DNA from 4 places in the Mesorhizobium sp. CA10 genome. Region 3 is predicted to be linked to each of the others. Evidence: predicted binding sites of a transcription regulator. Region 3 holds the regulator's gene; each other region holds the start of a gene.
The links. The regulator LexA, encoded in region 3, represses DNA repair genes until DNA is damaged. The targets are predictions, from matches to a motif close to TGTTCNNNNTGTGTTCNG.
Positions count from the first base shown of each region.

Region 1: the regulator LexA is predicted to act here: its motif matches at 2,649-2,666, upstream of LB535_RS23265 (YifB family Mg chelatase-like AAA ATPase).
Region 2: the regulator LexA is predicted to act here: its motif matches at 3,708-3,725, upstream of parE (DNA topoisomerase IV subunit B).
Region 4: the regulator LexA is predicted to act here: its motif matches at 3,016-3,033, upstream of LB535_RS24245 (ImuA family protein).

Region 1 covers NZ_JAIUHV010000012.1:115,579-120,872, reverse strand. Annotated here, with positions in the region: gene LB535_RS23280 (GtrA family protein) at 1-341, shown strand, start outside; gene gshB (glutathione synthase) at 422-1,375, shown strand; gene LB535_RS23270 (glycosyltransferase) at 1,755-2,507, shown strand; gene LB535_RS23265 (YifB family Mg chelatase-like AAA ATPase) at 2,758-4,287, shown strand; gene LB535_RS23260 (TetR/AcrR family transcriptional regulator) at 4,316-4,903, opposite strand; gene LB535_RS23255 (DUF308 domain-containing protein) at 4,934-5,294, opposite strand, start outside.
Region 2 covers NZ_JAIUHV010000003.1:253,533-258,826, forward strand. Annotated here, with positions in the region: gene LB535_RS08220 (FUSC family protein) at 1-1,545, opposite strand, end outside; gene parE (DNA topoisomerase IV subunit B) at 1,588-3,642, opposite strand; gene cpaB (Flp pilus assembly protein CpaB) at 3,898-4,812, shown strand; gene LB535_RS08235 (type II and III secretion system protein family protein) at 4,842-5,294, shown strand, end outside.
Region 3 covers NZ_JAIUHV010000003.1:611,335-616,628, reverse strand. Annotated here, with positions in the region: gene LB535_RS09990 (alpha/beta hydrolase) at 1-562, opposite strand, end outside; gene kynU (kynureninase) at 610-1,857, opposite strand; gene lexA (transcriptional repressor LexA) at 2,290-3,024, shown strand; gene LB535_RS09975 (ComEC/Rec2 family competence protein) at 3,061-5,294, opposite strand, start outside.
Region 4 covers NZ_JAIUHV010000013.1:104,112-109,405, reverse strand. Annotated here, with positions in the region: gene LB535_RS24255 (error-prone DNA polymerase) at 1-494, opposite strand, end outside; gene LB535_RS24250 (DUF6504 family protein) at 491-1,981, opposite strand; gene LB535_RS24245 (ImuA family protein) at 1,923-2,993, opposite strand; gene LB535_RS24240 (metallopeptidase family protein) at 3,178-3,615, shown strand; gene LB535_RS24235 (DUF1737 domain-containing protein) at 3,863-4,069, opposite strand; gene LB535_RS24230 (HpcH/HpaI aldolase/citrate lyase family protein) at 4,099-4,980, opposite strand.

The DNA of each region.
Region 1 (5,294 bases), on a different contig from region 3:
GCATCGGCTTCGTCGCCGACGCCGCGGCGCTCTGGCTGCTGCTTGCCGCCACGCCGCTCGGCCCGATGGCGGCGCGCGTGCTGTCGATAGGCTTCGCGCTCTGCGTCACCTGGCAGATCAACCGCCATCTGACCTTCGCGCCGTCGAGCCGGGGCATCGCGCAGGAAGGCGTGCGTTATGGCAGCGTCGGCATCGCCACCAGCATCGTCAATTACCTGGTCTACTGCGCTCTGCTCTTCGCGCTGCCCGCCCTGCCGCCGCTGGCGGCGCTGGCCTTTGCCTCGATTGTCGCGATGGCGCTGTCCTTCCTCGGCTACTCCAGGCTGGTCTTCGACCGCTGAGCCTCTGCACCAAGCGAGCACGATTGGCAGGCGCCGCCGATTTCCTTATATCGGGCGTCTGAGTTCCCCGGAGACCGCAAATGCCGCTGAAGATCGCCGTCCAGATGGACCATGTCTCCACCGTGTCGATCGCCGGCGACACGACCTTCGCGCTGTCGCTGGAGGCGCAGCGGCGCGGCCACAAGCTTTTCCACTACACGCCCGACCGGCTGTCGATGGTGGGCGGCAAGGTGTTCGCGCGCATCGAGGAGATGCAGGTGCGCGACGAGAAGGGCAACCACTACGCGCTGGGCGAGAAGGTGCGCACCGACCTCTCCGAGATGGACGTCGTGCTGCTCAGGCAAGACCCGCCCTTCGACATGAATTACATCACCACCACGCACATATTGGAGCGCATCCATCCGAAGACGCTGGTGGTCAACGACCCAGCCTGGGTGCGCAACAGCCCGGAGAAGATCTTCGTCACCGAGTTCCCGGACCTGATGCCGGAAACGCTGATCACCAAGGACCCCCAGGAAGTGGCGGCCTTCCGCAAGGAGTTCGGCGACATCATCGTCAAGCCGCTCTACGGCAATGGCGGCGCCGGCATCTTTCATCTGCACGAGGCCGACCGCAATCTCGCCTCGCTGCTCGAAATGTTCGGCCAACTGTTCCGCGAGCCCTATATCGTGCAGCGTTATCTCAAGGACGTGCGCAAGGGCGACAAGCGCATCATCCTAATCGACGGCGAGCCGGTGGGCGCTATCAACCGCGTGCCGGCCGAGCACGATTCGCGCTCCAACATGCATGTCGGCGGCCGCGCCGAGAAGACCGAGCTGACGGAGCGCGAGCGCGAGATCTGCGCCCGCATCGGACCGGCGCTCAGGGAGCGCGGCTTCATCCTGGTCGGCATCGACGTGATCGGCGACTACATGACCGAGATCAACGTGACCTCGCCGACCGGCGTGCGCGAAGTGCAGCGCTTTGGCGGGGCGGATATCGCCAGCCTGTTCTGGGATTGCGTTGAGGGGAAGCGGCTGAAGTCGGCCGCGTAATTGCCGCATGTTGACTCTGCAGCACGGATATCGGCCTCCTACCGTATCCGAGATTGTCGGAGCAATGTTGCGTCATCGCCGCTATCTCCGGAAAGGGTGGTACTCTTCCGCGAAGTCGCAACCTGCTCTTCAGGCAAGTTTGCTGTCGGACGATCCGTTCATATCCTATTCGGGAATGTCCGGTACGCCCCTTGGATTGGCAAGTCACATGCCTCTCCTTCCACGCAGTCACCGTGCCTGGTTTCTCATCTCGCCAACCTGGTCCATCGAAAACAATTCCAGCGTCAAAATGATCCGGACCTATGCCGTTCTGCATAGACTTGGGAACCCCCGTCACTCGCTAATCTTCCTACCCAACACACAAGCCGAGGCTGATCTCTTGAATCAGTCCGGTGAGGCCGCCGTCCTGCACAACAAGACTTCAACAACCTCCGAATACATATTCAGGCCGCTCGAGGACATCCCTGTAGAATTTGATGCAATATACAATGCGCAACTGGCTTCGTGGAAACGCCACGACTTGTCGCTTGGCATCGAGCGTTGTGCATTTGTCTTTTATCGTGATTCAGTGGGGTCATCCACGACGGAGTCGGAAAGGGCGCGGATAAATCGGCACAGGGAGCTCGCGCCGGGTCACGTGTTTATCAATGAGTTTGACAGCACCGGCAAACCTGTTCGATTGGCGCCGGCTCATGTGAACATGCATCTAAATCGTGCAGCCGTGGGAATTTGTCTCTCTGCAATAGAGGGACCAATGTTCGCCAGCACAGAGTATCTTCTCGCGGGGCTACCCGTTGTCACGACCCCGAGCCATGGTGGTCGAGACCTTTATCTCGATGACGAATATTCGCTTACAGTTCCATCCGACCCTCGATCCATCGCGGAGGCTGTCTTAGCGCTGAAGGAGCGACGAATCCCCCGGGCTTATATTCGTTCGCAAACTTTGAAACGAGTTGAGCGAGACCGCCGGCGGTTCATAGACCTTATAAATGAGATTTTTCTGCAAAGCGGCTCTTTGCGCCGGCTCGCCATGCCTTGGCCTTTCCGATATCCTGTCATGGAGTGGCTTCCACCCCACATCGCAATCGATCGATCGCTTTCAGGCACGGTCGATGCCTTCATCACCGCCTAGACGGCAACAGCCCGATTGCCGGAGGGACTGCTCGCCTTGTTCAACAGGTCGAGAGCACGCGGCGATAGCGGCTGCTCGGGCGCGCCTCGGCCTTTTAGTCCAGAAGAAGCTTGGCCGAAATCCATCATCTTCACGGATAGATGTTCCTGTAATGTTCTTGCTTGTTTCGAAAATCTATGGTTGTCTGCATTGTAGGCGCTCACGGCCCGATGGTGGATACGGGCGCGTTGAGGCCGGGGGTTTTGGATAAATGGTGGCGCGGGTTCGCACGGTGGCTTTCCAGGGCATCGAGGCTTTGCCGGTCGATGTCCAGGTGATGGTCGGGCCGGGTAAGGTCGGCATGCAGATCGTCGGCCTGCCGGACAAGGCGGTGGCCGAAAGCCGCGAGCGCGTGCAGGCGGCGCTGCATGCCTCGGGCCTGTCGATGCCGTCGAAGAAGGTGACGGTGAACCTCGCGCCGGCCGATCTTCCCAAGGAAGGCAGCCATTACGACCTGCCGATCGCGCTCGGCCTGATGGCGGCGCTGGGCGCCATCCCGGGCGATATGCTGGCCGGCTATGTGGTGCTTGGCGAATTGTCGCTCGACGGCACGATCACGGGCGTTGCCGGCGCGCTGCCGGCGGCGATCGGCGCCAATGCCGAAGGCAAGGGCCTGATCTGTCCCTTCGCCTGCGGCCCGGAGGCGGCCTGGGCAGGCAAGGATTTCGACATCCTTGCGCCGCGCAGCCTGATTGCCGTTGCCAACCATTTTCGCGGCACGCAGGTGCTGTCGCGGCCCGAGGCCGGCATCCAGCTTGCGGCCCGCGACCTGCCGGATCTCGCCGACATCAAGGGCCAGGAGAGCGCCAAGCGAGCGGTCGAAGTGGCTGCCGCCGGCGGCCACAACCTTCTCATGGTCGGGCCGCCGGGCTCGGGCAAGTCGATGCTGGCGCAGCGCCTGCCCTCGATCCTGCCGCCGCTGGCGCCGAAGGAGCTGCTCGAAGTGTCGATGATCGCTTCCGTCGCCGGCGAGCTCGGCGAAGGCAAGCTGACCGATCGGCGGCCGTTCCGCGCCCCGCATCATTCGGCCTCGATGGCGGCGATGGTGGGCGGCGGGCTGCGCGCACGTCCGGGCGAGGTCTCGCTCGCCCATCACGGCGTGTTGTTCCTCGACGAGTTGCCGGAATTCACGCCGCAGACCTTGGATGCGCTGCGCCAGCCGCTGGAAACCGGCGACTGCATGATCGCGCGCGCCAACCACCGCGTCACCTATCCGGCGCGCATCCAGCTGGTGGCGGCGATGAATCCGTGCCGCTGCGGCATGTCGGGCGAGCCCGGCTATCGCTGCCTGCGCGGCGACCGCTGCCGCACCGAGTACCAGGCGCGCATTTCCGGCCCCCTGCTCGACCGCATCGACCTCAGGATCGAGGTGCCGGCGGTCTCGGCAAGCGACCTCATCCGGCCGGACAAGGCCGAGACGAGTGCTTCGGTGGCGCAGCGCGTCGCGCGTGCGCGCGCCATGCAGCGCGAAAGGCTGGAAAGACTGGGCGCGGGCGCCACCACCAACGCGCACTGCCCGCCCTCGATCATCGAGGAGATCGCCAAGCCCGATAGCGCCGGGCTGACGCTGCTCAAGGACGCCAGCGAAAAGCTCGGCTTCTCGGCGCGGGCCTATCACCGCGTGCTGAAGGTGGCGCGCACGCTGGCCGACCTCGACGCCAGCGAAACCGTCGGCCGCATCCATCTCGCCGAGGCGATCTCCTATCGCATGAGCGCGGAGCGCATGGCGCAGGCGGCGTGAAGCGGGCGTATCGGGCTTTCATCCCTCTTCAATCTTGCGCCGGGATCAGCTTCTGCAGCGTCGGTGCCAGAATCATGGCGAAGCTCGATCCATCGCCATAGGCCCGCGCGGAAATCATCGCCCCGTGCACGGTCGCCATGAAGGTCTCGGCTTCGACGCTTGGCGCGGCGGCGATCGTCAATGTGCCTTGCGCGGCGCCGCGCTCGATAACGCCGGTCAGCCACCCCGAGAGAAACCGGAAATAGGCCCGGACCTCCGCGGCCACCTCAGGCGGAAGGGCCGGAAGCTCGCTGGCAAGCAGCGCGCAGACGCAGATCGGCCTGCTCGCATCCTCGATGCACTGCGCCCAGAAGTCGGCATAGGTGCGCAGCAACTGAGGCGGCGCAGGCACACTGCGCTCTAGCTCCGTCATGCCCGTCACGGCATCCTCGAGGTAGCGCCTGACCAGGCTTTGCACCAGGTCGACCTTGCTCGGGAAATGATGATGGATGCTGGCTTTGCGGATACCGACCACGTCGGCGATATCGGCGTAGCTGAACCCGTTATAGCCGCCGGCGACGATGAAGCTTCGCGCGGCGGCCAGTATGTCATCGGCGGTGTTCGAGGGCTTGTCCATGGACATGCCTAACCTCCGGCGGAGGAAATCTCAACGCACGGCCTGCGGCGACTTGCGAAGGATATCGCTGACCGACAGCCACACGGCGGACACGAGGAAGTAGAAGGCACCGAAAGCTGCATAGGGCGCGACATTGGCGATGCCGATGGCCTCGGCGCCGCCCGCCATCTTGACAAAAAAGAGGCCGGCCAGCGCTGATTGCGCGCCACTCAGGATCATCGCCCATTGGGCGCCGTTACTCTTCCAGCGACGCGCCGCGGTGAGAAGCTGAAACGCGCCGGAGACGACCGCCCAGACCCCATAGACCGCGAGCACCGCGTTCATGCTGCGGCCAAGCGCGATAGCGACCGCGATTGCGGTGACGATGCTGACGGCGAAATTGAGGAGCTGC
Region 2 (5,294 bases), 360 kb from region 3:
CGAGGCCGAGCCGGCGAAGAACGGCCCGGGGTCGTAGATCATCTGCTGATGCGGGCTGAGGAAGGCGAGGAAGTTGATGGCGAAGGCGGTGGCGACGCCGACATGGCGCGGATTGGCCATGCCGAGCGCTGCGGGCACCAGGATCGGCACGACGAAGAGGGTGAACCAGCCGAAGCCCGGCAGCGCCGGCAGCGCGACCTGGCCGACAAGGAAGGCAAAAGGCAGCGCGATCAGCGTGCCGGTGAAAAAACCCCAGGCGGACTGCACGGGATCTGGGCGCGATGCGAACAGGCTGGAGACGACGGCGACGAGGATGACGGTGCCGGCGGCTTCCGACCATCTGGTCGTCAGCCAAAAAATCGCCACGAGCAACGTCGCCAGCGCGGCGCGCACGGCATTGCGCCATGCGGCCTGGTAGTCGCGGTGGACAACCAGCGCCGGCTGGCCCCGCTCGCTCGATTTGCTGGAGACAGGCGAGCGAAGCGCCTCCAGCCCGCGCATCACCTGCTTCAGCGCCTCGGCGAAATCGCCGGCGATGGTCAGTCGGGTGATGGTGCCGACCTTGTCTTCGCCGTTATCCTTGGAGCCGGTATCGTTGGGCAGTTCGGGCATCTCCCTGGCCTTGCTCGCGATCGCGTCGAGCCGCGCCACCCAGGGCCCGGTATCGTCGAGCGCGCCGGGCGTCGCCGCCAGTTCGCCGACGAAGGCTTTCAATTCGCTGCGCACGGGAATGAGCGCCGCGTTCTTCGGCCTGCGGTGGCTGTGCAACGCGCGCGCCGCCGAAAGCGCCCACAGAAGCTGGCCGATCGTGCGCCGCACCGGGTGGGCGCGAGTGGCGAAGCTCGGCGCCTCCAGCCGCGCATAGGTGCGCATCTCAGCGAGCGTCTGGGCATCGGCGATCAGCTTGCGCTGGAGCGCGGCGAGGCTCGCCGGGTCGCCGCCGGAAAAGGCGCCGCCGGCATATTCGGCGAGGTCGTGGATGCTGCGCTTCAACCTGGAAATGATAGCGTCGGCTGCGAGCTTTGGCAGGATCAACCGGCTGGTCACGCCGGCGCAGACGATGCCGAGCACGATCTCGGCGCAACGCGCGACGGCGAGGTCGACGAGAATATGCGGTTGTCCGAGGGCCGGCAGGCTGATGATCATCGCCGTGTAGCCGGCAAGCGCGGCGCCATAGGCTTCCGGATTGCGCAACAGCGACGAGACCAGCGTGCAGACGCCGATCCAGAGCGCCAGCACGGTGACAAGCAGCCACGGGTCGGCGCCGAACAGTGAAGTGATGCCGACTGCGGCGAGACCGCCGGCCAGCGTGCCGAGCAGCCGGTAGAAGCCCTTTGCCAGCACCATGCCGGCGACCGGCTGCGCGACGATGAACACCGTCATCATCGCCCATTGCGGGTGATCGAGCTTCAGCGCATAGGCGGCAAGCAGCGCGACCAGTCCAGCCGAAACCGTGCGCAGGGCAAAAATCCAGTCCGAACGGGTCGGCTGCGTCAGACCGCTTAAGGGTGTCTCGACAAGCTCTTTAAACCGCGTCCAGGTCACACCGGGTCTCCGTGCCGGAGCCTGTTATGGACCGGACGGCGTTCAGATATCCAGCACGTCCGTCTCGGCGAATTCGGCGCGCTCCTGGATGAAGCGGAAACGCGCCTCAGGTTTGGTGCCCATCAGCGCATCGACGGCATCCTTGGTGGCCTGCTCGGCGTCGATCACGTCGACCCTCAAAAGCGTGCGCTTCCTCGGATCCATCGTGGTCTCCTTGAGCTGTGAGGCCATCATCTCGCCCAGGCCCTTGAAGCGGCCGATCTCGACCTTGCCGCGCCCGGTGAACTCGGTGCGCAGCAGTTCGTCCTTGTGCGCGTCGTCGCGGGCGTAGCCGACCTTGCCGCCTTGCCGGATCGAATAGAGCGGCGGCACGGCCATGTAGAGATGGCCGCCGCGGATCAGGTTCGGCATCTCCTGATAGAAGAAGGTGATCAGCAACGAAGCGATGTGCGCGCCGTCGACGTCGGCGTCGGTCATGATGATCACGCGGTCGTAGCGCAGATCCTCGTCGCGATATTTGGAACGCGTGCCGCAGCCGAGCGCCTGGATGAGATCGGAAATCTGCTGGTTGGCGGCAAGCTTGTCGTTGCCGGCGGAGGCGACATTGAGAATCTTGCCGCGCAGCGGCAGCACTGCCTGGCTGGCGCGGTCGCGCGCCTGCTTGGCCGAGCCGCCGGCCGAGTCGCCCTCGACGATAAAGATCTCGGCGCCGGCGGCGGCGTTCTGCGTGCAGTCGGCAAGCTTGCCCGGAAGGCGCAGCTTGCGCACCGCGCTTTTGCGGGAGACTTCCTTTTCCTGGCGGCGCCGCACGCGTTCGTCGGCGCGCGCGATGACCCAGTCCAGAAGCTTGGAGGCTTCCTGCGGATTGTCTGCCAGCCAGTGGTCGAACGGGTCGCGAAGGGCGTTTTCGACGATGCGCATTGCCTCGATCGTCGCCAGCCTGTCCTTGGTCTGGCCGACGAATTCCGGCTCGCGGATGAACACCGACAGCATGCCGGCGGCCGAGATCATCACGTCATCGGTGGTGATGATCGAAGCGCGCTTGTTGCCGATGAGATCGGCGTAAGCGCGCAACCCGCGCGTCAGCACGTTGCGGAAGCCGGCCTCATGCGTGCCGCCTTCGGGGGTCGGAATGGTGTTGCAATAGGAGTTGAGGAAACCGTCGCCGCCGAACCAGGTCACAGCCCATTCGAGCGAACCGTGGCCGCCCTGCTTGTCGCTCTTCCCGGCGAAAACCTCGCGCGTGACCTGGAATTCGTCGCCCAGCGTCGCCTTGAGATAGTCCTTGAGGCCGCCGGGGAAATGGAACTCGGCCTTTGCCGGCGTCTGATCCTTGTCCTTGATCAGCGACGGATCGCAGGTCCAGCGGATCTCGACGCCGCCGAACAGATAGGCCTTCGAGCGCGTCATGCGGTAAAGGCGCGCCGGTTCGAAGGCGGCGCCCTTGCCGAAAATCTGCTCGTCAGGATGGAAACGGGTCTTCGTGCCGCGGCGGTTGTGGACCTCGCCGAGATGCTCCAATCCACTGACCGGGACGCCGCGCGAAAAACGCTGCCGGTAGAGCTGACGACCCCGCGCGACCTCGACCTCGAGGTGGTCGGACAGCGCATTGACGACCGAGACGCCGACGCCGTGCAAGCCGCCGGAGGTCTCGTAAACCTTGGAGTCGAACTTGCCGCCCGAATGCAGCGTGGTCATGATGACTTCGAGCGCTGGCTTCTTGAATTTCGGATGCGGATCGACCGGGATGCCGCGGCCGTTGTCGGTGACGGTCAGGAAGCCGTCGGCAGAAAGCTCGACGTCGATGAAGGTGGCGTGGCCGGCCACCGCTTCGTCCATCGAATTGTCGATGACCTCGGCGAACAGGTGATGCATGGCCTTGTCGTCGGTGCCGCCGATATACATGCCCGGACGGCGCCGCACCGGCTCGAGCCCTTCCAGCACCTCGATATCGGCGGCGCTGTAGCCCTCGCTGCCGTCGCGGGCGGCGGTCGAACGCTTCGCGGCCTGCACCAGCGGATCGGCGGGCCGCGAGGGCGCGCGCACTTGCTGTGCCGGCTTTTCCATCTTGCCGAAGAGGTCGTTGTTGTCGTCCATGCGAGGCCTAGCGTCCGGTAATACGAATCATTCGTGGATACTGCCACGCTTTTGGCGGGCGAACGAGTTCCTGTTCCGTTCAGGGATTCAAACTGTCTCTTATTCCAAAACCATTCGATAACCAAGCCGGCCGAAATAGGGCGGTTGGCGGGTCGCGGGATTCCTGATTCTTTAACATTAACGCCTAGCGTGAGGCCCAACCAACAAAAGACCACGGGCGTCAGGGGTTCCATTGTGAGGGGCAGGGCCATAACCATGATCGGCATCGCCGCCGTTTTCGGCGCGATCTCGATCTTTGCGGCGGATTTCTGGGTCAAGAGCCAGGCGAAGGCTCAGGCCGAGGTCAAGGTCGTCGTGGCGCCGCAGCAGCCCAAGGTCGAGTTCAAGACCATCGTGGTGGCGCAAGCGCCGCTGCGCTACGGCATGGAGCTTGGACGGCCGCAACTCGCCGAGATTCCGTGGCCGCAGGATTCGCTGCCGCAGGGCGCTTTCCCGACAATCGACAAGCTGCTTGCGGACGGCAGCCGGGTCGTGCTGTCGCCGATCGAGGTCAACGAACCGGTGCTGCTCACCAAGCTGTCGGGACCGAACGGCCGCGCCACGCTTTCCAACATGCTGTCGGCGGGAATGCGGGCCGTCACCATCCGCACCGACGAGATCGCCGGCGTCGGCGGCTTCATCACGCCGGGAGACCGCGTCGACGTCGTGCTGACGCGCGATGCTGGGGACATCCAGGAAGTGTCCAAGAATGCTCAAGGGGCTGCCGGCTCGACCGTTACGTCCGAGATCGTTGTCTCCGATGCCAAGGTGCTCTCGGTCGGACAGGGCGCCGATGAACGCAAGACCGAGCCGCAAGTCGCCAATTCGGTGACCATCGAGGTGACCAACGACGGGGCGCAGAAGGTGGCGCTTGCCCGCACCGTCGGCACGCTGTCGTTGTCGCTGCGGTCGGCCGCCGACGCCAGCGCCAGCGAAAGCGGGCTGACGACCATCTCGTCCTTCGGCGGTTCGGTTGCCGCAAATGCGCAGGCGAGCGCCGCCTCGCTCGTCAATGCGGTGACGAAGGACCAGGACGAGCCGAAATTCAAGACGGTGATCGTGACGCGCGGCGACAAGGTCGAGGAATACAAGGTTCCTTCGCGGCAACCGCCGCAGGAACTGCAGCAATAGCCGGTGGGGACCGGCGGGGACGGGGCAGGATGTTCGGGTTTGATACATTTCGGACGACCGGGGGATGGCGTCTTCTCGGCGTGATTGCGCTGGCGGCGACAGTGCTTGCCGTCGCCGCGCCGGCAAGGGCGGGCAATGACGTCGTCTATGTCTCGGCGAACAAGAACGCCTCGATCAAGGTCGCCAAGGGCAAGCCGAAGACGATCATGACGAGCGCCGCCTTCTACCAGATCGTCATCGGCGATCCGGAGATCGCCAACGTCAACCCGCTGACCGACAAATCCTTCTATGTGCTCGGCAACAACCTGGGTACCACCGGCATTGCCCTGTTCGACCAGAACAAGCAGCTTGTCGGCACCATCGACATCGAGGTGACGCTGGACACCGACCAGCTTGCCAGCACCATCCGCGCCAGCGTTCCCGACGCCAAGATCAAGGTCGGCTCGGCGAACGGGCGCGTCGTGCTGTCGGGCGAAGCCGAC
Region 3 (5,294 bases):
GCGCTGTGAACATCAGCGGCCGAAGGTCGTGCAGGCCTGAAATCGAAACCACTTGGCGTATGCGCCGCGCCAAATCGGATGATAGCGGTGAGGCCGTGGTCACCATCCGGCTGGCGAGATGCCCGCCGGCCGAGTGCCCGGTCAGCATCAACGGACCATCAACCATGGACGCCGTCTTCTCGATCGCTGCAGCGACCTCGCCGACTATGCCGCTGATCCTGGTCTGCGGGCACAGCGTGTAGGAGGGCATGGCGACGGCAAAGCCGCGGCCGATCGCGCCTCCAGCCAGATGCGACCAGGAGCTCTTGTCCGACTCCATCCAATAACCGCCGTGGATGAACACAACGAGCCCCTTTGGCGCCGCAGACGGGAGAAAAAGGTCGAAGCGATTGCGCGGCGCTTCGCCGTAGACAACATCGAGCCGCGCCCTGCCCTCTGACAGCAGCCTTTCGCGGAATGCCCGCGCCGGCCCATCCCACGCCGCCGGCCAGCGGTCGCCGCCCGCGATATTTGCGCCATTTGCGTAGGCGTCGTCCCAGTCGGCAATGCGATGTCCCAGCAACGGTGCCTCCGCGATCAGGTCGTTTGTTCGGCATCGCCGATTCAAAGTCAGGTAACGGTCGCTTTGACGGCAAAGCGCGCGTCTTGCCAGATGCCAGTGCGCAGGATGTCCTGCAGCACCTCGACCGCATTCCAGACATCGCGGTAACCGACATAGAGCGGCGTGAAGCCGAAACGAATGGTGGATGGCGCGCGGAAATCGCCAATCACGCCGCGCTCGATCAAGGCGCGCATCACCTGGTAGCCATTTGGATGGGCGAACGATACCTGGCTGCCGCGTTCTGCGCCTGAGCGCGGGCTCTCCAGCTCAAGACCGAAGCCGCCGCATTTGGCTTCGACAAGCCGGATGAACAGGTCCGTCAGCGCGACGCTTTTTCCCCGCACGGCCCTGATGTCGACATCGTTCCACATATCCAGCGCGCCTTTCAGCGCGCGCATCGACAGCACCGGCTGCGTTCCGCACAGGAACCGCCGGATGCCCGTGCCCGCGGCGTAGCCCTGCTCGAACGCGAAAGGCCGGGCATGGCCCCACCAGCCGCTGAGCGGCTGGCGAATGTCGCGGTGGTGGCGGTTCGCGGCGTAGATGAAGGCTGGCGAGCCCGGCCCGCCATTGAGATACTTGTAGGTGCAGCCAATGGCGAAATCGGCATTAGAGCCGTCGAGATCCACCGGCAGCGCACCCGCCGTGTGGCAGAGGTCCCAGACGATCAGCGCGCCGGCTTCATGAGCCTTGCGGGTGAGCGCCGCCATGTCGCGCAGCCGGCCGGATTTGTAGTTGACGTGGTTGACCAGGATGACCGCGACGCGATCGTCGACCAGTTCCTCAATCGTCGGGGCATCGGCGCCTTCGAGCCGCAGCACCGTGCCGGGCCGCGTCGATGCGACGCCTTCCGCCATGTAGAGGTCGGTCGGAAAGCTGTCGCCCTCGGCAACGATCACCGAACGCTCGGGCCGCATTGTAAGTGCCGCATGCAGGACCTTGTAGATGTTGATCGAAGTCGTGTCGCAAACGACCGTCTGGCCGGGTTTCGCGCCGATCAGCCGTCCTAGCTGGTCACCCAGCTCGATGGGCATATCGAACCAGCCGGCGGTGTTCCAGGCGCGAATGAGATCCCGCGCCCATTCCTGCCTCGCGGCAGTCTCGATCTCGCTGAAGGCGTCGATCGAAGCAGCGCCCAGCGAATTGCCGTCGAGGTATATGACGTCTTCCGGCAAGACGAAGCGATCGCGCATGGCGCGCAGCGGATCCGCGGCATCCATCGCCTCGACTTCGGCGAGATCAGGAATTCCCCTCATTGTGCTGCCCCCTCCGTTTCGATCTGGCCAAGGGGGTTGTCTCACCACCCTCGGCGACAGGGCAAGAACCTTTGGTCCTATGTTAGCTGGTCCATAGACGGCGAAGACTGCGGATCGGAACTTCGCCAAGGTTGGCATTTTGGATTCGTTTCGTTCACGGTGCGGCGCGCTTACGGAACGAGCCGACGTGATCCCATCCGCCGCTTCGTGATCGTGTCGGCTCTTGTTTCAGCTTAACGAAGCTCCAAAATCGAGCGGAATCAATGCCGCTGTCCTACAAGGGCGGCCAAGGCATCACCGGATGCGACATTGTTTCGGCAGCGTTAACAAATTCACTAAACTTTAAACGGTTGCGGAACACAACTGGAACAGATAGTGTTTGTTCTGGGTTTGTTTTTCTGATTCTGGTTTCAGAACCCGTGGGGGCCGCCGATGCTGACGCGCAAACAACATGAACTCCTGATGTTCATCCATGAACGCCTGAAGGAGAGCGGGATTCCTCCATCATTCGATGAGATGAAGGAGGCGCTCGACCTTGCCTCCAAGTCCGGCATCCACCGGCTGATCACGGCGCTGGAAGAACGCGGCTTCATTCGCCGGCTGCCGAACCGGGCGCGCGCGCTGGAAGTGCTGCGCCTGCCCGACTCGATCGCGCCTGGCCTGAATGCCGCGAAGAAGTTTTCGCCGAGCATCATCCAAGGCGGCCAAGGCAATCTCAGTCGCCAGGTCAAGCCAACGACGCCATCGCGCACCCCGACGCCAAGCAATGACGACGAGGCCGCGGCGGCCGTATCCATTCCGGTGATGGGCCGCATCGCCGCCGGCGTGCCGATTGACGCCATCCAGCACCAGACGCATTCGATCTCGGTGCCGCCGGACATGATCATGGGCGGCGAGTATTACGCGTTGGAGGTCAAGGGCGACTCGATGATCGAGGCCGGCATCTTCGATGGCGACACCGTCATCATCCGCAATGCCAACACCGCAAGCCCGGGTGAGATCGTGGTGGCGCTGGTCGACGATGAGGAGGCGACGCTTAAGCGTTTCCGCCGCAAGGGTGCCTCGATCGCGCTCGAGGCCGCCAACCCAGCCTATGAGACCCGGATCTTCGGACCGGACCGGGTCAAGGTTCAAGGCAAGCTCGTGGGACTCATCCGCCGCTACTGAGCAGAACTGGCCGGCCTTCTTCGCCCGAACGACAGTCTATTGGGCCGGTGCGGCGGCTGGTTTTTCCGGCTGCTTATAGGGCGCCAGTCCCCTCGCCTCGCGCGTGTATTTTCGCTGCTCGTGCCAGGGTCGGTATGGTTCTACGACCGCGTGGCGGACGGTTGGCCGCGCGGTTGCCGATTGCGGATCGAAGAAAACGGCGGCGCTGCCGTCGCGCGCCAGCTGCCGCTTGGTGACGACGAGCACACGCGGATCGCGGCATGGGTTATAGGCCGTGGCGTCGTTGATGACGATGAGGTCGGCGAAACCGCAGGCCGGCCGGGCGGCGTCGCGGGTCTCGGCGAGCGCGACGATCGCGCCGGAAGGATGCCGGCCGATGCAGAGATCGCCGCTGCAATAGAAGGGCGAGCCGGGCGGCAGGTCGACGGGATCGGCAATGTCCAGCGTATCTTTGGCGAACCTTTCCGGCGGCACGATCTCCTCGGCTTTCAGCGCCCGTTTCCAGTTGTCGGTGGTGAACTCGTTGGAGCGTTCGCGATTGACGGCAAGCTCGCCGCCGCCGATCGGCATCGCCACCAGATGCGCATCCTCCGAGATAAGCACGTCCGGTGTGCGGACATGCGGAATGGCCAGCAGCGCAGCGAGCGCGAAAGGTACGGCGGCAAGCCTCAGCCAGGTGGTGGCCATCGTCGCGATGACCAGCGCGACCGTCGCCAGCAGCACCGACTGGATTGAGATCAGCCCCACGGCGTCGACCGGTGAGCGCTCGGAAATCCATGCCGAAATGGCGATCATCGCCGTCAGGCCTTTGCCCATGACAAAGAGGAACGGACCGTCGAAGCCGAAGGGCATGGCCAGCGCGCTCAGCACGGCGAACGGGATGACGATCAGTGAGACGATCGGCATGACCGCCAGATTGGCCAGCAGGCTGAGCGGCGACACCCGCTGGAAGTGCCAGATGGCAAACAACAATGTCGCGCTGCCCGCGATGAGCGACGTCACGGCGGCGCCACCCGCTCCAATCGCCAGTTTTCGCGATAGGAACCCGAGAAACGAACGCTTTGCCGGCGGCGCGGTCGTTTTGCCGGCGCGATAGTCGGCGAAGCCGGCATAGGCGCCGACCAGGGCGGCGGTGGCAGCGAAGGACATCTGGAAGCTCGGGCCGACCACTTCGTGCGGCGAGACCAGGATGACGGCGATGGCAGAGATCGCCAGGTTGCGCATGGTCAGCGCTGCGCGGTCGAAAAGCACGGCGACCAGCATCACGCCAAGCATGATGAAGCTTCGCTCGGCCGCCACCACGATGCCGGAGATCACGAGATAGGCGGCGATCGACGCCAGCGCGATGCCAGCGGCATATTTCTTCACCGGCCGGCGCGACGAGAAATCCGGAAACAGCGCGAAGGCGCCGCGTAGCAGGACCATGATCGTGCCGGCGACCAGCGCCATGTGCAGGCCGGAGATCGAAATGATGTGGTAGATGCCGGTCCGTCGCATCGACTCGTTGATGGCTTCCGGAATGCCGGCACGAACGCCGACGATCAGCGCCGCCGCGATCTCGCCCTCGGAACCGCCGATGCTGCTCCTGATGTGGTCGGCAATCCCCTCGCGAGCATTTTCTATGGCCGATGCCACGCGCGCGCCAAACGGCACTTCCGTTGCCGCAGTCGGGGTCGACGCGACAAGTTTCGGATCGCCCAGGAAAAAGCCGCTGGCGCCGATGCCGGCAAAATAGCTGTCGAACGAAAAGTCGTAGCTGTCCGGCCTGACCGGACCTGTCGGCGGCAGCAGCTTGGCATAGCCGGTCAGCATCGACCCGGCTGTCATGTCGGACGGGATCCTGCGCGCCGACAGCCTGATGCGGTCCGGCGCGTAGCGCAGCTTCGGACGCTCCGTGGATATCAGATCTATGGTGAGCCGGACACGGCCGTTGGCCATCGCCTCGGCAGTGACGAGGCGGCCCGTCAGCCGTGTCTGGATTTCGGAACCTAGCATCGGGGTCGCCATCCGCCAGGTCTCGACCTTGGCCGCGAGAAAGCCCAAGGCGCAGAAAAACGCCGCCATGAAGACAAGGTGCGTTCTGTGCCGGGAACGCGAGACCGCCGCGCAGACCGCCATCAGGGCGACCGCCGCGAGCGGCCTGTAGAGGTCCGGCTCGGCGCTCAGCGAGAAGTAACAGATCACGCCGGCTGCCAGGAACACCGGCACCAGCAGAAAGCCGACGCCACGGTCGAGCTCGGTGGCGGCGGCGACCGCAACGCTTCGGCGCA
Region 4 (5,294 bases), on a different contig from region 3:
TAATCCGGCGCCACCGCCAGCCGGAGCGCCGCGCCGAAGCGATCCTTAAACCGGCTAATGAATGCCAGGTTGTCTTGCGCGCCTGCCGACAAATCGGGCAGGATCGCCAGCGACATCCGATCGCCCCATTCGAGCAGGTCGCTCAACTGGAGCAGCGTCGCGCCCTTCTCGTTCTCGTCGCGCAGATTGGCTTGCGTGAGCATGCGGCAGAGATGCCCCCAGCCCTGGCGGTCGCGGGGATAGGCGAGGATATCCGGCGTGCCGTCGCCAAACACCAGGCGGCAGCCGGGATGATAGGCGAGCTTTTCCACCCTGGCCTGTTGCCAGGCGCGCACGACGCCGGCGACCGTGTTGCGGTCGGCAAGGCCGATCGAGGCAAAACCGTAGAATTTCGCCGTGACCACCAGCTCCTCGGGCTTGGAAGCGCCGCGCAGGAAGGAGAAATTCGAGCTTATGCCGAACTCGGCATAGGGGATGACGGTCAGCGCATTCATGCGAACACCCCATGCATGAACCAGCGCGGCGGCGCGGCCTGCGGCGCGCTGCTGTAGAGGCCCTGACGGTAGAGCCAGTAGCGGCGCCCCTCGCTGTCCTCGATGCGGTAATAGTCGCGGGTCGGCGCCTCTTCCTCGCCGGGCAGCTGGCGCCACCATTCGGCGGCGATGCGCTCCGGCCCTTCGGCGCGGGCGACACGATAGAGCGCGCGCCGCCAGCGGAAATTCATCGGCGGTCCCTCCGGGATCTCGGTCGCCGGCACCTCGATCGGCTCAGGCGAGCGGAACAGGCGCACCGGCCGCTCCGGCGGGTAAACGGTCATCGGTGGCGCTGTTCGGGGCGGCGGCGTCCGTCCGGCCGCCGGGGCGCGTCCTTGCGGCGCTTCGGCGAAAGATACGGTTTTGACGGCGCGTTCCGGCAGATGGCTTTCGACGACCACCGGCTTCAGCACGGCGGCTTCGCCGAGACGGGCGCGGACGCGGTCGGCAAAGAGCGCGATGTCGGCGTCATCGTCGTCGGTCTCGCCGGTGAGGTCGCCCTGAGCCAAGTCGAAGGCCGCGACCGACAGCACGGACAGCCGCACGAGATCGAAGCCGAAGCCGGCGTCGATGCTCTGCTCCAGCGCGGTGAGCCGCTCATGGAACAGTCTTTGGATCAGCCGCGGCTCGCGCATCGGGCGGGAGGTGCCGACGGCGATGCGGTTGACGGCGCCATCGACGCGGAAGAGAAGCAGCGCCAGCGTCCTTGCGCCCTCGCCGCGGCGTTCGAGGTCGGTCTTCAAGGCGATCGCCAGCCGGCTCACCAGCCGCTCGATGTCGTCGGTGAGCACGACCGGCTCGGCAAGATGGCGCTCGACCGAGAGCGGCGCCACGGGAAGGCGCGGCGACACGGCCTCGTCGAGGCGGCCGAGCGCCTGGTCGAGGCGCAGAAGCAAGGTGGCGCCGAAACGGCGGGCGAGCGGCGCGCGGGGTGCTGCCATCACCGCGCCGGCGGTGCGCAGGCCCACACTTTCCAGGCTGGCGCGGGTCTCCGGCGCGATGCGCAGCGCCGACAAGGGCAGCGGCGAAAGCAGCGCCTCCTCCTCGCCGCCGGCTACGATGCGATCGCCATGGAAGCGCGCCGCCGCCCAGGCGGCGCCCGGCGTCGAGGCCAACCCGGCGCGGACATCGAAGCCCTGCTGGAAGAAGCGGGCGAGGATCTCGTCCTGCATGGCGCGCTCGCCGCCGAACAGATGCGTGCAGCCGGTAACGTCGAGGAACAGCCCGTCCTCGCCGTCGATCGCCACCAGTGGCGTGTAGCGGTCGCACCAGTCGGCAAGGCCTTCGAGCAGGCGGCGGTCGGCTTCCGGATCTGCCTCGACCACATCGATCGAGGGATGCATGGCGCGCGCATCGGCGATGCCCATGCCGCGCTTCAATCTGAGCGCCTCAGCCCGCTCGTCGAGGGCTGCGATGCGCTGGGTGTTGTTGTCGCGATGGCTGATCACCAGCGGCGGCTGAAGCGACGGCAGGCGATGCGAGGGCCGGGAACGCCAGGACCGCCCCAGACGCTGGCGCAGGATCCGCTCCGCGGCCAGATGCGGGAACCACAGCGACAGAATTCTCTGTTCTTTCTGCAAAAGCGTGCTCATCGGGGTTCCACTCCAGTGTGAACTGTCCAGGCAGGGCCGTGCGGCTCTTGCCGATATCGACTTTGAAGGCGGGGCGGCCGATCGAGCCGGCGAGCGGCCCGGCGAGGGTCTCGCGGCTTGCCGCGGGCGCCGCCGAAACGATGAGGCGCACCGGAGCGGCGGTGGGATCGGCCTCGCCGGCCTGGCGCAGCAACAGCAGCGGCCGGCCGGCGCTCCGGGCCCGCGCATGCAGCCGGCGCGTGGCGGTGAGGTCGAGAAGCCGCGGACTGCCGCGGATCTCGAGGATGACCGCGGCAAAGGCCGTCATGCGGGCGGCCTCCTCGGCAATCCACAGCGCGTCGAGCAGCTTCGGCGCCTCGGAAAACAGCAATTGCCCAGGCTCGATGCCGAACAGGGCATGAAGGCCCCTGGCATAGGGCATGCCGGCCTCGTGGAAGATTTCCGCCGTGCCGACCCAGAGGATCGGCAGACCCTGCTTCTCCCTGAGGACCAGGCTTACGAGCGACAGCGCAAAGCCGGCAACGGCGCCGGCATCGCGGGTCTCCAGGCCATGGATTTCGCTGAGCGCCGCCTTGGGTAGGCCGCCGCCAAGCGCTGCATCGAGCCTATCGATGCCGGTGTGCAGGAAGGCATCCGCCGAAGCCACGGCAAGGCCGCGCCGGACAATCGTCATGTCCGGCCCGGCGGCATCGTTGGATGTTTGGTTTTGCGCCATTCCGGAGGGAAAACTGCTTCGCACTTTTCCTGGAATTGCTTCGGGCGCGCACCCCGAGGGCGCCTGCAGGCGCTCGGGCAGCGTTCCCTCGATCTTCGCGATCTGGCGGCGCAGGGCAAAAATAGTGTCCCGCGCCACGGCGCTCATCGCCATGACGTTCACTTCCAGCAGCAATTGTTCCTGTTATGTTCCTATAGATTCCAGAGGCGCCCGGAAGAGTCAAGCAGACTCGCAAGGAATTTATTCCTTCGTCTTTTACCTTGAAAGCGAACACCCCAGCCGGTCCATTTGCCTCAATCGGCGTGAAAGCCTATATGCCGGGATTAAAGGACATTTCATGGCCCGCATCTACAAGACCCGCACCTGGCACGACCAGCTCTCGCCGTCGATGGACGAGATGGAGCTTCTGGCGCTGGAGGCCTATGCCCATCTGCCGGACGAGTTCCGCAAGCTCACCGGCGAGATCATCATCCAGATCGCCGAGTTCCCGACCGACGAGATCATGGACGATCTGTCGCTGGAGACGCCCTTCGACCTGCTCGGCCTGTTCGAGGGGCGCGGCATCGCCGAGCGCTGGAACCCGCAGACCGGCGAAGGTCCAAACCGCATCACGCTCTATCGCCGCGCCATCCTCGACTACTGGGCCGAGAATGAAGAGACGATGGGCGACATCGTCACCCATGTGCTGATCCATGAGATCGGCCACCATTTTGGCCTGTCGGACGACGATATGGAGCGGATCGAGGAGGCGGCGGAGCAGGCGGCGGCTGGGTGAGCACGCACTTCGTCATCCTAGGGCGAAGCAAGGAGCGAAGCGACGCGCGTAGACCCTAGGATCCATGCCATTCCATCAGCACCAAGCCCGCGGTGCAGAACGGAACGCCTGCCGCCCGACACCGCAATTTCCCTATATTCTGGCCCGCCGCGCCCTTCGGCAGAGGGAACGGAATGGATCCTAGGGTCTGCGCTCCGCTTCGCGTCGCTACGCCCTAGGATGACGAATGAGAGAGCCTGCTGCCCTCCTACCAGTCGCTGAGCTTGGTGTCGGCTGTGTAGTCCTGGCCTTCGACATCCTTCACTACGGCCTGGCCGCAGCGCATCGACTTCGTCTGCTGGTCAAAGGCATAGGTCGGCGAGCCGAACAGGTGCCAGCCCTTGTTCAGGGCTGCCGTCACCTTGTGGCAGAAAGTTGAATCGTCCGGACCGGACAGAAAGCGGTAGAGTTTCATTTATCGAGCCTATCTTGAAGACCGGCGCATCATGCGCCGATGATCGCGGCCTTCGCCAGAAGTTTCTCGGCTTCCGCCAGATGCAGCCGTTCGACCATGCGCCCGTCCATCGCAATCACGCCCTTGCCGGCATTCTCGGGCCGCGCGAACGCATCCTTGATCGCACGGGCCGCAGCCAGCCTCTCGGGCGACGGTGAAAAGGCGCGGTTCGCCGGCTCGATCTGGGCGGGATGGATCAGCGACTTGCCGTCGAAACCCATGGCCGCACCGTCGGCGCATTCGCGGGCAAAAGCGTCGAGATCGCGAAAATCATTGGCGACGCCGTCGATGACATCGAGACCGCCGGCCCGCGCCGCAAGCACCAGCTGCATCAGCCACGGCATCAGATAGCGCCGGTCGGGCGTCGCCAGAATGCCGGTCGCCTTCACCAGGTCATTCGTTCCGGTCACGAAACAAGCCAGCCTCGAAGCCGGATCGCGGCCGAGTTCGGCGATGGCGCCGATGTTGAGCAGCGCCTTGGGCGTCTCGACCATCGCCCATAGTTTCACGCTGTCCGGCGCGAAATTGTCGTCGAGCAGGTCGCCGGCCTCGAGGATGTCGCGCGGCGTGGCGATCTTGGGCAGAAGAATGCCTTCGGGTTCGGCCTTGGCCACTGCCAGGAGGTCGTGGGTGCCCCATTCGCTGGCCAAAGGATTGATGCGCACTACCATCTCGCAGCGCCGTTCGGGGCGCGCAGCCAGGATGCCGGCAATCTTGTCGCGCGCCACTTTTTTGCCGGCGGGCAGGACGGCATCCTCGAGATCGATGATGACGGCGTCGCAGGCCAGGGAGCCAAGCTTGGCAAACGCCTTGTCGTTGGAGGCGGGAATGTAAAGCACAGAGCGGCGCGGGCGGTAGGGTTCTTGAGCCATCGCCGATCTATGCCGGGTGATGGCGGATGAGGCAAGGCGGAGGGGACAGGACAATCGCATATGGCGGCGCCAGCCCCCGCTCCGTCTCGACGCTGCGCGCCGAGCCACCTCTCCCCCACTTTATGGGGGCGAGGAAACGCTAATCGCCGAGGGCGCGCGACCTTCGCAGGCCTGGGTTCCTCGCCCCCGCCAGAGGCGGGGGAGAGGTGGCTCGGCGAAGCCGAGACGGAGAGGGGGAGCGCCCTACGCGACTATCCCGCCGAAAAGGCGACCTGCCTGCACTAAATCTGCAAATCCCTGCTGAAAAGCTCCAG